One region of the Kaistia sp. MMO-174 genome, then DNA from elsewhere that is predicted to be linked to it. Evidence: predicted binding sites of a transcription regulator. Region 1 holds the regulator's gene; each other region holds the start of a gene.

Evidence for each region. The regulator LexA, encoded in region 1, represses DNA repair genes until DNA is damaged. The targets are predictions, from matches to a motif close to TGTTCNNNNTGTGTTCNG.
Region 2: a site for LexA is predicted at 1,865-1,882, ahead of uvrA (excinuclease ABC subunit UvrA). Genes of this name have one in related genera too.
Region 3: a site for LexA is predicted at 3,667-3,684, ahead of WFK98_RS25850 (helicase-related protein). Genes of this name have one in related genera too.

What each region holds. Positions count from the first base shown of each region.
Region 1 covers NZ_JBBCUO010000002.1:259,598-264,238, reverse strand. The annotation lists gene WFK98_RS07205 (PIG-L deacetylase family protein) at 1-494, shown strand, start outside; gene WFK98_RS07200 (glycosyltransferase family 2 protein) at 769-1,674, shown strand; gene WFK98_RS07195 (hypothetical protein) at 1,661-2,422, shown strand; gene lexA (transcriptional repressor LexA) at 2,650-3,354, shown strand; gene WFK98_RS07185 (ComEC/Rec2 family competence protein) at 3,348-4,641, opposite strand, start outside.
Region 2 covers NZ_JBBCUO010000002.1:750,246-754,886, forward strand. The annotation lists gene WFK98_RS09505 (iron-containing alcohol dehydrogenase) at 1-1,008, shown strand, start outside; gene WFK98_RS09510 (single-stranded DNA-binding protein) at 1,246-1,746, opposite strand; gene uvrA (excinuclease ABC subunit UvrA) at 2,035-4,641, shown strand, end outside.
Region 3 covers NZ_JBBCUO010000008.1:40,687-45,327, reverse strand. The annotation lists gene WFK98_RS25855 (RNA-binding S4 domain-containing protein) at 1-364, opposite strand, end outside; gene WFK98_RS25850 (helicase-related protein) at 383-3,559, opposite strand; gene WFK98_RS25845 (DUF3108 domain-containing protein) at 4,396-4,641, opposite strand, start outside.

The sequences.
Region 1 (4,641 bases):
CGTTTCATGACGAGCAGCCCGGCCATATCGATAATCGCATGGCAGGACGGGCGGTTCGCGACGCCTCGGGCTTCTTCACCAATGGCAATGTCGTGCCGGCCTACCCGCCGCTCGCGGTCGCGCCAGTCTGCCTGAAGATGACGGATTATGGCGCGTTCGCCACCCACCAGCACGAAGTGGTGGTGGACGTGGACGCCAGCATCGAGCGCAAGCTAAGAGCCTGCGCCGAGCACGCCACCCAGTTCTTCGAGTTCGCGCCCTTCGAACGTGATTTTAGCGACAAGGTCCCGGCGAGCGAGGATTGGGCCGTGCGGCGCGAATTCATCCTGACGCACTGGCATGAATTCATGTCGGCCGACGTGATGAGAGAGGAAATCCTGGCCAAGTACGGTCCGGAGCACGGCTCAAGGGTAGCCCATGCCGAGAGCTTCCAGCTCGCCGACTATGGCCGGCACGTCGATGCAGCCGCCGTGCACACGCTCCTCGGCCTTTGAAGTCGACATGGAGCACGAGGGTCCGATGCCCCCCGGCGTCCGCAGCGACGGACGCCGATCAAGCTGGCCTGATCGCCAACGCCGGGTCTAGTTCAGCCCTGCCGCCGGGTTCCGCGCCCGCGCTGCGCGGGTGTGACGTTGGTCACTCCATTCCGGCCGGCCCCGGCTGCTATGCTCGGCCGGTGCCATCCTGGAATGGATATGGACGGCGGGGGCAGTGGCGAGGAAGGGTGGGCGCAGGCGCCAGCTCCCGGGACAATCCGGGGAGATATCCTTGAAGGCGAATGACATCGCGACGATCGTGCTCAGCTACAGGGCGCAGTCGAACGTGATCGGGGCTGTCAGATCGCTGCTGGAACAGGGCGAGCCCACGGGGATCGTCGTCGTGAATTCCGGTGGCGGCTCCGTCCGCAACGTGCTGCGCGCCGAAGGCATCGAGGTTCCGTGCCTCGACTATCGGGAGCGCCTGTTCGCCGGTGGCGCCCGCAACCGGGGCATAGCCGAAACCAGCGCGCGCTACGTGGCGTTCCTCGCGGCCGACTGCCGGGCCCGTCCCGGCTGGATCCAGCACCGGCTCGCGGCGCATGGGGCCGGCGCGCGGACGGTGGCCAGCGCCATCGTCAACAGCGCCCCGCAAAGCCGGGTCGCCAGCGCCGCCCATCTCGGCATGTTCATGCGCCGGCTGCCTCGGCTGCCAGCCGAGAAGACGATCCGGTTCGGCGCTTCTTATGAGCGCTCGCTGTTCGACGAGTTCGGCCTGTTCGACGAAACCCTGAGAAGCGGCGAAGACACCGAGTTCCTTGAACGGTTGCCCGCGCCCCTAAGGCCCGTGTGGGATGGGCGCATCCAGACCGAGCATCTGAACGAGACGCGCCTTCTGTCCCTCCTGCGCGACCAGTTCTGCCGCGGCGTCCGCTACGGCAAGGAGCGCCAGCAGGTCTTCGGAGCCCGCCGGATCAAGATCGCGAAAGAAATCCTGCGTCAGCCGTCGCTTGCGCTCGAATTCGCGCGCCAGGGGCTCGAGGCAGACGAACTCGCGACCGTGCTTGAAGCCATGCCGATCCTCAGAGCGGCGCTCCTGGCCAGGGCCACCGGGGCCCTGCTTTCGGGTCTCCTGCCCTCCGACCTCGGCACAGGGCGCGCCACCGATTGCCGGGAATCCCTGCATGATAACCCTTAAGCGACTGACGCAGCCGCCGCGCCGTCCCTGGCTCACCCTGCGGCGCCGTCGTCCGCAGGTGTTCGCCGTCTTCAGCTACCGCTTCGACGCGCACCTCGTGCCGGACCTGCTCGCCAATATCGAGCCGATCGTCGATGGCTGGGTGGCGTTCGACGATCGCGCCGCCACGGGCGTGTTCAGTTCCGAGGCGGGCCGTCGCCGCATCCTGCTTCAGGAGGCACGAAAGGCCGGCGCGGACTGGATCCTCGCCGTTGACCCGGACGAGCGCTTCGAAGCCGGCGTGCGCTCCCGGATCAGACGACTGATGGCCGAGTCCGGTCGCGTCGCCTGGGGTTTTCGCTTCCGGGAAATGTACACGCCGACGACCTATCGCATCGACGGCATCTGGGGGAAGAAGATCCGCTATTGCCTGTTCACGATGTTCGACCCGGCCGAGCGCACGGACACGGGGCTGCACGACCTCTGGTTTCCCAGGGACGGCGGCTTCCAGACAAGGCATTGCGACCTTGACCTGTATCATCTCAAGATGATTGCCCCCGCACGCCGTCTGGCGCGGCGCGACCTCTATAATTTCCTCGATCCGAACCGCGCCGACCAGCCGATCGGCTATGACTACCTGGCCGAGGAACGGGACGCCGCCTTCGAGACGATCCCGCGCAACCGCCTCTACCACCCTGCCCATGTCGACGATGGCGGCCTATGGATGCAGGATCTCGGCTCGCTCCGGAAACACCCGATCGGCGAATAGGATACGCCTGCGGCCACCTCCCACGCCGGGGTCGACAGCAGACGACGACGCCCCGCCACGCCGTGCCTAACCGCGTGGGCCACCCTAGTCGCGCGTCCCGCGCGAACCCGGCCGCGCATCGCAAGCCATCGCCTTGCAGAACACATGGGGAACAGCTATCCTGTTCGTGTTTTGTACCTTGGCGATTCTGTCGTCATCCCTGGCAAGATTGGCAGCGCGAGAACGAGATGCTCACCCGGAAGCAGTATGAACTCCTCATGTTCATCCAGGAGCGCCTCAAGGAAGCGGGCGTCCCTCCCTCCTTCGACGAAATGAAGGACGCGCTGGACCTGCGCTCCAAATCCGGCATCCACCGCCTGATCAAGGCGCTGGAAGAGCGCGGCTTCATTCGCCGCCTGCCCAACCGGGCCCGCGCGCTGGAGGTCGTCCGCCTGCCGGAGACGATGACGCCGGCGATGGCGCGGCCGAAAAAGCAGGCCTTCTCGCCCAGCGTGATCGAGGGCAGCCTGGGCAAGTCCCGTCCGGTGGAGGACGTGCACGAGGCCGGCGAGCCGGTGATCATCCCGGTCATGGGCCGGATCGCCGCCGGTGTGCCGATCTCGGCCATCCAGACCCAGAGCCATGTGATCGCCGTGCCGCCCGACATGCTGCGCGGCGGCGAGCATTTCGCCCTCGAGGTGCGTGGCGATTCGATGATCGAGGCCGGCATCCTCGACGGCGACACGGTGCTGATCCGCAAGAGCGACAATGCCGATTCCGGCGACATCGTCGTGGCGCTGGTCGACGAGGAGGAAGCGACACTGAAGCGGCTCCGCCGCAAGGGCGCTTCGATCGCGTTGGAGGCCGCCAACCCGGCCTATGAAACCCGAATCTTCGGACCGGACCGTGTCCGTATCCAGGGCAAGCTGGTCGGCCTGTTGCGCACCTACTGATCCGCCGGCTCCGCTTCATAGGCCGGCATCCAGGGGCGCCGCACCGGCGGGTAGGCGGCGCGGAGCTCGAAAGCGACGGCCGGGCGCGGCGCGGTTGCGGCTGTGGTTTCCGGGGCCGCGGCCGGTGGTTCGGGCGCGAGCACGTCCTCGTCGTCGGCATTTCGCTCGACGAGGTCGTAGCGTGACGGGCCGCGTCCCGATGCGAGCCCGACGAACTCACCATCGGCGCCAAGAATTGACGGCTTCTGAGCATCCAGTTTCGAGGAATCTGGCTTCGGCGCATTGGGCACCGTGGCTTGCGGCGCCGGGCCCGGGGATTCCTCCTTCTCCGCGAACGACAGTGCGATCGAGCCGGTGCGCGCCAGCACATGGCGGTCTATGACGGCGGCATGGCGGGCGCAGTTTTCGGGCGCGGCGAGAGGTGTCACCACCAGCGAGGCGCGCCGGCAATCCTCCTCGAAGGCCGATCGGTCGAGCGCCAGCGCCACCCGCCGGCCGTCGGGCAACAATCCCACGCAGCCCGACGCATCGCAGCCGCCCGCCTGAACCACGCCCGCCTCCCTGGCGTCGCGGCCGTCACCGTCCGAACGCAGCCATATCTCGCTGATGAAGCGGTCCGGATCGCCCGCGACGATGCGATAGGCGCCATCCTCGCCCCGGATCGCCAGCTGCTTTCCATCCGCGGCGACGAGGATGCCGGGCCGCGCCGGCATCAAGGCGAGTGCGGTGCCGAGCAACATCGGCAGGAGGCCCAATAGCCGCCAGCGCTCGTGCCAGAGCGCCAGCCAGACGAAGCCGGCGACGAAGAGGAGCAGCGCGGCGGCGCCCGGCATGGCCGCGCCGCCGGATTGACCGGACCAGTGGCTGACCGTCGCCGAGACGCCGAGCATGCCGCCGATGCCCCAATCCATCACCCAGAGCGGCAAAGCCTCGAGCCCGAAGGGCATGGCGAGCACGGAGAGCAGCGCGAAGGGCATGACGAGAAAATCGGTCAGCGGCATCGCGGCGACATTGGCGAGGATCGACAGCGGCGCCATGCGCTGGAAGTGATAGAGCGCGAAGGGCGTGGTGCCGAGGCCGCCGAGCAGCGACGTCACCGCCATGCCGCCGACGAACAGGGCGAATTGCCGGGGGACGGCCGCCGCCCTGCTGCGGTTCCCAACGAGGCCGGGTTCGGCGCGGCGCCTGCGACGGTCGGCCAGGATCTCGAAGCCGGCGACGAGCGCCACCGTGGCGGCGAACGACATCTGGAAGCTGGCGGAAAGGATGCTCTCCGGCGTGATCGCG
Region 2 (4,641 bases), 490 kb from region 1:
CAGGCCTCCGGACTGCTCGGCCGCGTCACCGCCCTCCTTCCCGCCGGCGCACCGGTCTTCCTGGAGATTCCGACCAACCCGACAGAGGCCGCCGTGCTCGCGGCGCTGGAAGCCTACAAGGCCGAGGGCTGCGACGGTGTCGTCGCCGTCGGCGGCGGCTCGCCGATCGACCTCGCCAAGGGCGTCGCGCTGCTTGCGACGCATGAAGGCCCGCTCGAACCCTACGCCGCCATCCTCGGCGGCATCGCCCGCATCAGCGCCAGGGTCGCGCCGATCATCGCCGTGCCGACCACGGCCGGCACGGGCGCCGAGGTCGGCCGCGCCGCGCTGCTGACGCTGAACGACGGCCGCAAGCTCGGCTTCATCAGCCCGCACCTGATTCCGAAGCGCGCGATCTGCGATCCCGAACTGACCCTCGGCCTGCCGCGCGGGCTCACCGCTGCGACCGGGCTCGATGGCCTGTCGCATTGCATCGAGACCTTCCTGTCGCCGCGCGTGAACCCCGTCGCCGACGCGATCGGCCTCGATGGCGCGCGCCGGATCTGGGACCATCTCGAACGCGCCTTCAACGATGGCAGCGACCTCGAAGCGCGCAGCGAGATGATGATGGGCGCACTGCAGGGCGGCCTCGCCTTCCAGAAGGGCCTCGGCGCCGTGCATGCGTTGAGCCACGCGCTCGGCGGCCTCAAGAGCCCGAGCCTGCATCACGGCACGCTCAACGCCATCCTGATGCCGTCGATCCTGCGCTTCAACCGCGAGACGGTGCCGGCCAAGATCGATCGCCTGACCGCCGCCATGGGACTGCCCGCTTCGGCCGATCTCGCCGACGAGCTCGATGCGCTGAACCGCCGTCTCGGCATCCCGGCCGGCCTGAAGACGCTCGGCGTCGCCGAGGAGGTGTTGCCGTGGGTGGTGGAGCGGGCGCTCGCCGACCATTCCTACGCCACCAACCCGCGCGCCGCGACGGCGGAGGAATTCCGCGCCATCCTCGACGGCGTGATGGTCTGATCGGCGCCATCCCGGCGCCGAAACATAAAACCCGGGAAGCGGCCGCTTCCCGGGTCTTTCCATTTCTCATCCAAGACGATCTGGGCTCTTCACCTCTCCCTGAGGGAGAGGTCGGCTCGAAGAGCCGGGTGAGGGTTTACGACCTCACCGGATGGTTCCCTGCGCCCTCACCCGCCGGCCTTCGGCCGTCGACCTCTCCCCACGGGAGAGGTGAAGTGCGCCGGACGATCCAAAATCCTAGAACGGGATGTCGTCGTCGAGGTCGGCCGCGTAGGAGGACGAAGCGGCCGGCTGGCGCGACATTCCGCCGCCGCGCGGCGCTTCCAGCGGGCTCGAACGGCCGAAATCGCCGCCGCCCTGGTAGTCCGACTGTTCGCTGCCACCGGCGCGACCGTCGAGCAGGGTCAGCTCACCGCGGAAACGCTGCAGCACGACTTCGGTCGTGAACTTCTCGGCGCCCGACTGGTCGGTCCACTTGCGGGTCTGCAGCTGGCCCTCGACATAGACCTTCGAGCCCTTCTTCAGATACTGCTCGGCGACCTTGGCGAGGTTCTCGTTGAAGATCACCACGCGGTGCCACTCGGTCTTTTCCTTGCGCTCGCCGCTCTGCTTGTCGCGCCAGGTCTCCGACGTGGCGATGTTCAGATTGACGACCGACTCGCCTGAATTCATGCGCCGCACTTCCGGGTCGCGCCCGAGATTGCCGACGAGAATGACCTTGTTGACGCTTCCGGCCATGGTCTGTTCCTTCTTGCCTCTTTGCTGGCCCCAAACTATCCCGAAATGACACGGCCCGCGCGCGACAATCAGGCCTTGTCCACCAGAACAATCCAGCCGGGGCCATCCGGATCCCCAGCGTTCTCTTTTTGTTCTAGACAATTCCGGCCGAACTGGCAAGATCCCGTCAGGTGAATCAGCCGAAGACCGCGACAATCCCAGCCTGCTCCTTGTATGGAGAGGCCGATAGCCTAAATTTGGGCCTTGGTGTCTCCGGACGCCAGCCCCTTCCATTTGGACAGACGACACATGGCTCAGCATGATGACGCGCGGCTTTCCGGCGCGACCGCCGGCAAGTTCATTTCGGTGCGGGGCGCGCGCGAGCATAATCTGAAGAATATCGATATCGACATCCCGCGCGACAAGCTCGTGGTGCTGACCGGCCTTTCCGGCTCGGGCAAGTCGTCGCTCGCCTTCGACACCATCTATGCCGAGGGACAGCGCCGCTATGTCGAGAGCCTGTCCGCCTATGCGCGCCAGTTCCTGGAGATGATGCAGAAGCCGGACGTCGACCAGATCGACGGCCTGTCGCCCGCCATCTCGATCGAGCAGAAGACGACCTCGAAGAACCCGCGCTCGACGGTCGGCACCGTCACCGAGATCTACGACTACATGCGCCTGCTGTTCGCGCGCGTCGGTGTCCCCTATTCGCCGGCGACGGGCCTGCCGATCGAGAGCCAGACGGTGAGCCAGATGGTCGACCGCGTCATGGCGCTGCCGGAGGGCACCCGGCTCTATCTGCTGGCGCCGATGATCCGCGGCCGCAAGGGCGAGTACAAGAAGGAGCTGGCCGAGCTCCAGAAGAAGGGCTTCCAGCGCATCAAGCTCGACGGCGTTTTCTTCGAGATCTCGGAAGCCCCCGTTCTCGACAAGAAGCTGAAGCACGACATCGACGTGGTGATCGATCGCATCGTCGTCCGCGGCGACATCACCTCGCGTCTTGCCGACAGTTTCCAGACAGCGCTCGAACTCGCGGACGGCATCGCCGTCGCGGAATTTGCCGACGAGAAGGACGAGAAGGGCAACGAGCGGCGGATCCTGTTCTCGGAGAAGTTCGCCTGCCCCGTCTCCGGCTTCACCATCGCCGAGATCGAGCCGCGCCTGTTCTCGTTCAACAACCCGTTCGGCGCCTGCCCGGAATGCGACGGCCTCGGCTCGGAAAAGAAGATCGACCCGGATCTGGTCGTGCCGGACGGCTCCGTCTCGCTCAAGCAGGGCGCGGTGGCGCCCTGGGCCAAGTCGTCCTCGCCCTATTACGCGCAGACGCTGGAAGCGATCGCCCGCCACTACGACTTCTCGATGAACGAGCCCTGGGACAAGATCCCGGAGGCGGCGCAGAACGCCATCCTGTTCGGCACCGGCAAGGGCGAGATCGAGTTCGTCTACAATGACGGCACCCGCTCCTATCGCACGCAGAAGAGCTTCGAGGGCGTCGTCACCAATCTGGAGCGGCGCTGGCGCGAGACGGAATCGAACTGGGCCCGCGAGGAAATCGAGCGCTACCAGGCCTCGACGCCATGCAAGGCCTGCGGCGGCGCGCGCCTGAAGCCGGAAGCGCTGGCGGTCAAGATCGCCGGCAACCACATCGCCCAGGTCTCGCAGATGTCGATCCGCAACGCGGCGACGTGGTTCGAGGGCCTGCCGGCCCAGTTGAACGAGAAGCAGAACGAAATCGCCGTCCGCATCCTGAAGGAGATCCGCGAGCGGCTTTCCTTCCTGGTCGATGTCGGCCTCGACTACCTGATGCTGTCGCGCAATTCCGGCACGCTTTCGGGCGGCGAGAGCCAGCGCATCCGCCTCGCCTCGCAGATCGGCTCCGGCCTGACCGGCGTGCTCTACGTGCTGGACGAGCCGTCGATCGGCCTGCATCAGCGCGACAATGAACGCTTGCTCGAGACGCTGCGCCACTTGCGCGACATCGGCAACACCGTCCTCGTCGTCGAGCATGACGAGGACGCGATCATGACCGCCGACTATGTCGTCGACGTCGGGCCGGAAGCGGGCGTGCATGGCGGCCAGATCATCGCCAAGGGGACGCCTGCCGAGGTGATGGCCAATCCGAACTCGCTGACAGGCAAGTATCTGACCGGCGAACTCTCGGTCGAGATGCCGGAGACCCGCCGCGCCATCTCGAAAACGCGAAAGATCAGCGTCGTCGGCGCCCGCGGCAACAATCTGAAGAACGTTTCTGCCGATATCCCGCTCGGCACCTTCACCTGCGTGACCGGCGTTTCCGGCGGCGGCAAGTCGACCTTCCTGATCGATACGCTCTATGCCGCCGTGGCGCGGCGGCTGAACGGCGCCCATCTCCATCCCGCCCCGCATGACCGGATCGAGGGGCTGGAGCTGATCGACAAAATCATCGACATCGACCAGTCGCCGATCGGGCGCACGCCGCGTTCCAACCCGGCCACTTATACCGGCGCATTCACGCCGATCCGCGAATGGTTCGCCGGCCTGCCGGAGGCGAAGGTGCGCGGCTACGGTCCCGGCCGCTTCTCGTTCAACGTCAAGGGAGGCCGCTGCGAGGCCTGCCAGGGCGACGGCGTCATCAAGATCGAGATGCACTTCCTGCCCGACGTCTACGTGACCTGCGAGGTCTGCAAGGGCAAGCGCTACAGCCGCGAGACGCTGGACGTGAAGTTCAAGGGCAAGTCGATCGCCGACGTGCTCGACATGACGGTCGAGGAGGCGAAGGAGTTCTTCCAGGCCGTGCCCGGCATTCGCGACAAGATGGCGACGCTGGAGGAAGTCGGCCTTGGCTACGTCAAGGTCGGCCAGCAGGCGACGACGCTCTCCGGCGGCGAGGCGCAGCGCGTCAAGCTCGCCAAGGAACTGTCGCGCCGCGCCACCGGC
Region 3 (4,641 bases), on a different contig from region 1:
CCGAGACGGCGGAATGGAACGCGTCGAGCACCCGGCGATCACGCTTTGTCGGCCTCGGGCCGTTCCGCACCACCGGTTCGGTCAGGATCGCCGGCGGCGTCAGGTCCTCGTAGAGGCGCTGCGCCTCCGGGGCGGGACCGCGGCGCATGCCGGGGTCGAGGATCTTCACCACCCGCACCTGCCGCTCCAGAGACAGGGTGAGGACGTCGCCGGGCCGCACGAGGCGGCTCGGCGCGTCGATCTTGTCGCGATTGACCCGGACCTTGCCGGCCAGGACCAGCTTCTGGGCGATCGAGCGGCTCTTCGCGAAGCGGGCGAACCAGAGCCATTTGTCGATGCGCTGGCGTCCGGTCTCCTCGCTCATCGCCGCTCCGCGCCTGCCTCAGCCGCCGCGCTTCTTGGCTTCGAGGTCGGCCTTCAACGCCGCCAGCGCCGCGAAGGGCGAGTTCGGGTCGATCGGGCGCTCGCGGCGTGGCTCCTCGCGGCGGGGCTGCGGCGCATTCTGGCCCTGACGGTTGTCGCCGCCCTTGCCACGGTGCTCGCCACCCTTGCCGCGATGATCATTGCCGCGATGGTCGTTGCGGTCGCCCCGCTCCGGACGCGGACCGCGCTGCTGCTGCGGGCGGCCGCCCTGGCGGCGTCCGTCGCGTTCGCCGTCCTGCTGGCGGCCACGGCCGCCGTCGCGGCCTTCCGGCTTCGCCTCGCCGGCGCCGGCTTCCGCCGAGGCGCCATGCTGCGGACGACGGTCGCGGCGATGGTCGCGCTGCTGCGGCCGGCGGTCGAAGCGGCCGGGACGCCAGACATCGATCATCTCCGGCTCGGCCGGGACGGCCGGCTCGGCGTCGCCCGTTTCGAGCGACGGCGCCTCGACGACCGGGGTCGCGTCGGCCTCCGTCGCCTCTTCGGCGGTTTCGGCTTCGGTCGTGGTCTCCGTCCCCGCCTCGGTGACGGTGGTCTCGACGGTTTCCTCGGTCGTCGTCTCCGTCTCGGCGGCCGGCGCCTCCTCGGTGACGGTCTCGGTGGTCTCCACCGTCTCTTCCGAAACGACGGTCACGGCCGGGGCCGCTTCTTCCGCCACGGGCGCGGCCTTCGGCGGCGCCGGACGGCGGTCGAGGCGGTAGCCGAGCGACTTCAGCACGCCGGCGAAGTCCTCGCCCGAGCAGCCGAGCAGCGAGGTCATCGCCACGGTGACGGTGAAGCCGTTGCCGTCGACGGCGCCCTCGGGCGGCACGAGATTGTCGGAGGTCGGCTTCCAGGCGATCAGCGGGCGGATGATGTCCGCGAGCCGCTCGAGGATGTCGATGCGGACGGCGCGATTGCCGGCGATGCGATAGCCGACGACACGGTAGAGCGGGCGGGCGAAGCTCGGATCGACCGGCACCGTGGTGCGGCCGGTGGCCGAAAGCTGCGGCAGCTCGATCAGGCCCGGGGCGTCGAGGCCCTGGTTCTTCAGCGCCCAGAGCATGGCGTTCAGCGCGCTCGGGGCGGGCTTCAGCAGCGCCGGGACGTAGATGTGGTAGGCGCCGAAGCGGACGCCGAGCTTGCGCAGGCCCGAGCGGGCCTCCTGGTCGAGCGCCTTGATCTCCTCCGCGAGCTCGGAGCGCTCCAGCACGCCCTGGCCCTCGACGAGGCGGAAGGCGATGCCGCGGGCCGGACCCGAAAGCTCGACGCCGGCGAGCAGCTCGAACAGCGGCTTCAGCAGCGTCTCGATGTGGCTCTTCAGCCAGATGTCGACGCGGTCCTGCACGCGCTCGCGCGCCGGGCCGGTCAGGCCCTCATCGGCGAGCAGGATCAGGCGCGGGCGCAGCGCATCGTCGGTCGCGACGATGCGGGCCACCGGCGCGCCGAGCCAGCGCAGCGTGCCGTCGGTCGACAGCAGGAATTCGGGATTGGGCGCATTGCCGATCTTCTCGGCGCGGCGCTCGATCTCGCCGGCAAGCGCCTTCTGCGCCACGGCGCCGATCGCCTTGGCGTCCGGTCCGTCGGCCTGGGGATCTGGCGTGAAGCGGAAACCCTGCAGGCTTCCGACATGCTGTCCCTCGACCAGCACATCGCCGGAGGTCGTGATTTCTGCTTCAAGCATGGCGTTTTCTCTAAGCCGCTTCATCAGTACACTGGTGCGCCGATCCACGAAACGCTGGGTGAGCCTTTCGTGGAGCGCATCGGAAAGACGATCCTCTATCGCGCGGGTGCGCTCCTGCCAATGGCGAGGATCCTTAAGCCAGTTAGGCCGGTTTGCCGCAAAGGTCCATGTCCGAATGTGCGCAATGCGGTTGGCGAGCGTATCGATATCGCCATCTGTGCGATCTGCAAAGGCGACCTGACGCTTAAACCAGTCATCCGGCACCGCCCCTTCGCGCGCGACGAAGGTGAAGATATCGCCGACCAGCTCGGCATGATTAGCCGGTGCAATGCGTCGATAATCGGGCGTCTGGCAAATATCCCACAGCAGTTCGAGCCGTTCGCGCCGGTCGGCCAGCGCCCGGATGCCGGGATCGCGGGCGAGGATTTCGAGCACCGTCACGTCTTCGGAAGGCGGCGCCTTCGACAGGCCTTCCATGCCCGGCGGCCGGTCCAGGCTGGCGCGCAGCGCGTCGATCGAACGGAAATCGAGCGCACGATTGCGCCATTGCAGCGTCCGGACCGGCATGAAGTGGTGGCTCTCGAGCGCCTCGATCAGCTCGTCCTCGAAGGGATCGACCTGGCCGGTGACCCCGAAGCTGCCGTCGCGGGTGTGGCGGCCGGCGCGGCCGGCGATCTGGCCGAGCTCGGCCGCCGTCAGCCGGCGATACTGGAACCCGTCAAACTTGCGCTCCTGCGCGAAGGCGACATGGTCGACATCGAGATTGAGGCCCATGCCGATCGCGTCGGTGGCGACGAGAAAATCGACATCGCCCGACTGATAAAGCTCGACCTGGGCGTTTCGCGTGCGCGGCGAGAGCGATCCCAGCACGACGGCGGCGCCGCCGCGCTGGCGCCGAATCAGCTCCGCCACCGCATAGACCTCGTCGGCCGAGAAGGCGACGACGGCCGAGCGGCGTGGCAGGCGGGTGATCTTCTTCGAGCCGGCATAGGTCAGCATCGACATGCGCGGCCGGGTGATCACCTCGATGCCGGGCAGCAGCTTTTCCAGGATGCCTCGCATGGTGGCGGCGCCGAGAAGCAGCGTCTCGTCGCGCCCGCGCAGATTGAGCAGCCGGTCGGTGAAGACATGGCCGCGGTCGAGATCGGCGGCGAGCTGGATCTCGTCGATCGCCACGAAGGAAACGTCCGTGTGCGAGGGCAGCGCCTCCACCGTGCAGACGCGAAAACGCGGATTGGGCGGGACGATCTTTTCCTCGCCGGTGATCAGCGCCACCGATTCCGTGCCGATGCGGGCGGCGATGCGGCCATAGACCTCGCGCGCGAGCAGGCGCAGCGGCAGGCCGATGATCCCCGAGGAATGCGCCAGCATTCGCTCGATCGCCAGATGCGTCTTGCCGGTGTTTGTCGGACCCAGGACGGCAGTGACGTTGCGCCCGCCCGCTCCGGCGCCTGGTGGTCTTGTCCGTTCATTCATATCGCGGGCAGTCTCACTTCCAGATCAACGCTTCCGAGCCTGTTCTGTATCTTATCGGCACACAAAACAGACTCGAATTCTTGCCGCAGACGGTCCCGATTAAACTTTGGAACCTTTCTGGAACAAACGATGTCCGAATCGCTGACTCGCCGGAAATCGCGTTCTGTTCACCACCATATATGTGCCGGCCATCCGGAAGCGCCACGAAATAGTGCCGCAGCCGCCGTCGCGCGGACCGGAGCGGCCCTTTCGGCGTTAACGCTTTCACCCTTGGCGCCATGCCGGCATGGTTAGCGAAAGGTGAATGATTTCAACCCATTCCACGCGGTGCCGTTTAAGAATTCGATCGAATCCGGAACGGAGCATGGACGAATCGCTGGCGAATCGCGGTTCCCGATTCGTGCCGACTAGCGCTGGTGGGCGGTTGCCGTTCAGACCCCATCGGCGGGGCGCGCGCCCGATTGGCGGCAAGGGCCGTTCCGCCCGATGGTGTATCTCGGCCCTGTCGGGATTAACGGATGGCCCGGACCGTGTCGCAATTCGAGACAGGCGGCATTCGCGCCCGGTCGGACAAACGGCGTCTATCGCGGCATTGCGACAGCGCGATGGCACGTCCTTGCGTATGTGAGGAAGAAAGGCCCTCACCCCAGCCCTCTCCCGCGAGCGGGCGAGGGGGCGGGCGGAGCCGGTCGGACGCCGGCATCATTCTGTCCGTTGTCCAGGGAGATGCGGCCTCTAACCCGTCCGCCGGCGGCAAAGCCCTCGCCCGCTCGCGGGAGAGGGTGGGGTGAGGGGCTTGCTTGCAGTTGGAGGCTGGCGGACCGTAGCCCGGAGTCTCACTCCACCGAGGCGCGCTGGCTCTCGGCCTCGCCGACGAAGCGGGAGGCGTGGATCGTCAGCATGCCGACCTCGGTCCCGATCTGCATCCGGTAGGGCATCATCACGCCGAGCGCCTCGACCGGCGCCAGCCAGACCTCGAGCGCTTTGTTGTTTTCCATGTATTCGATCGCCTCGCGCGTCGGCCGGTGGCCGGCGACGGGGACGTAGCGCGCGCCGCAGACGACGACCGAGCCCTTGTAGGA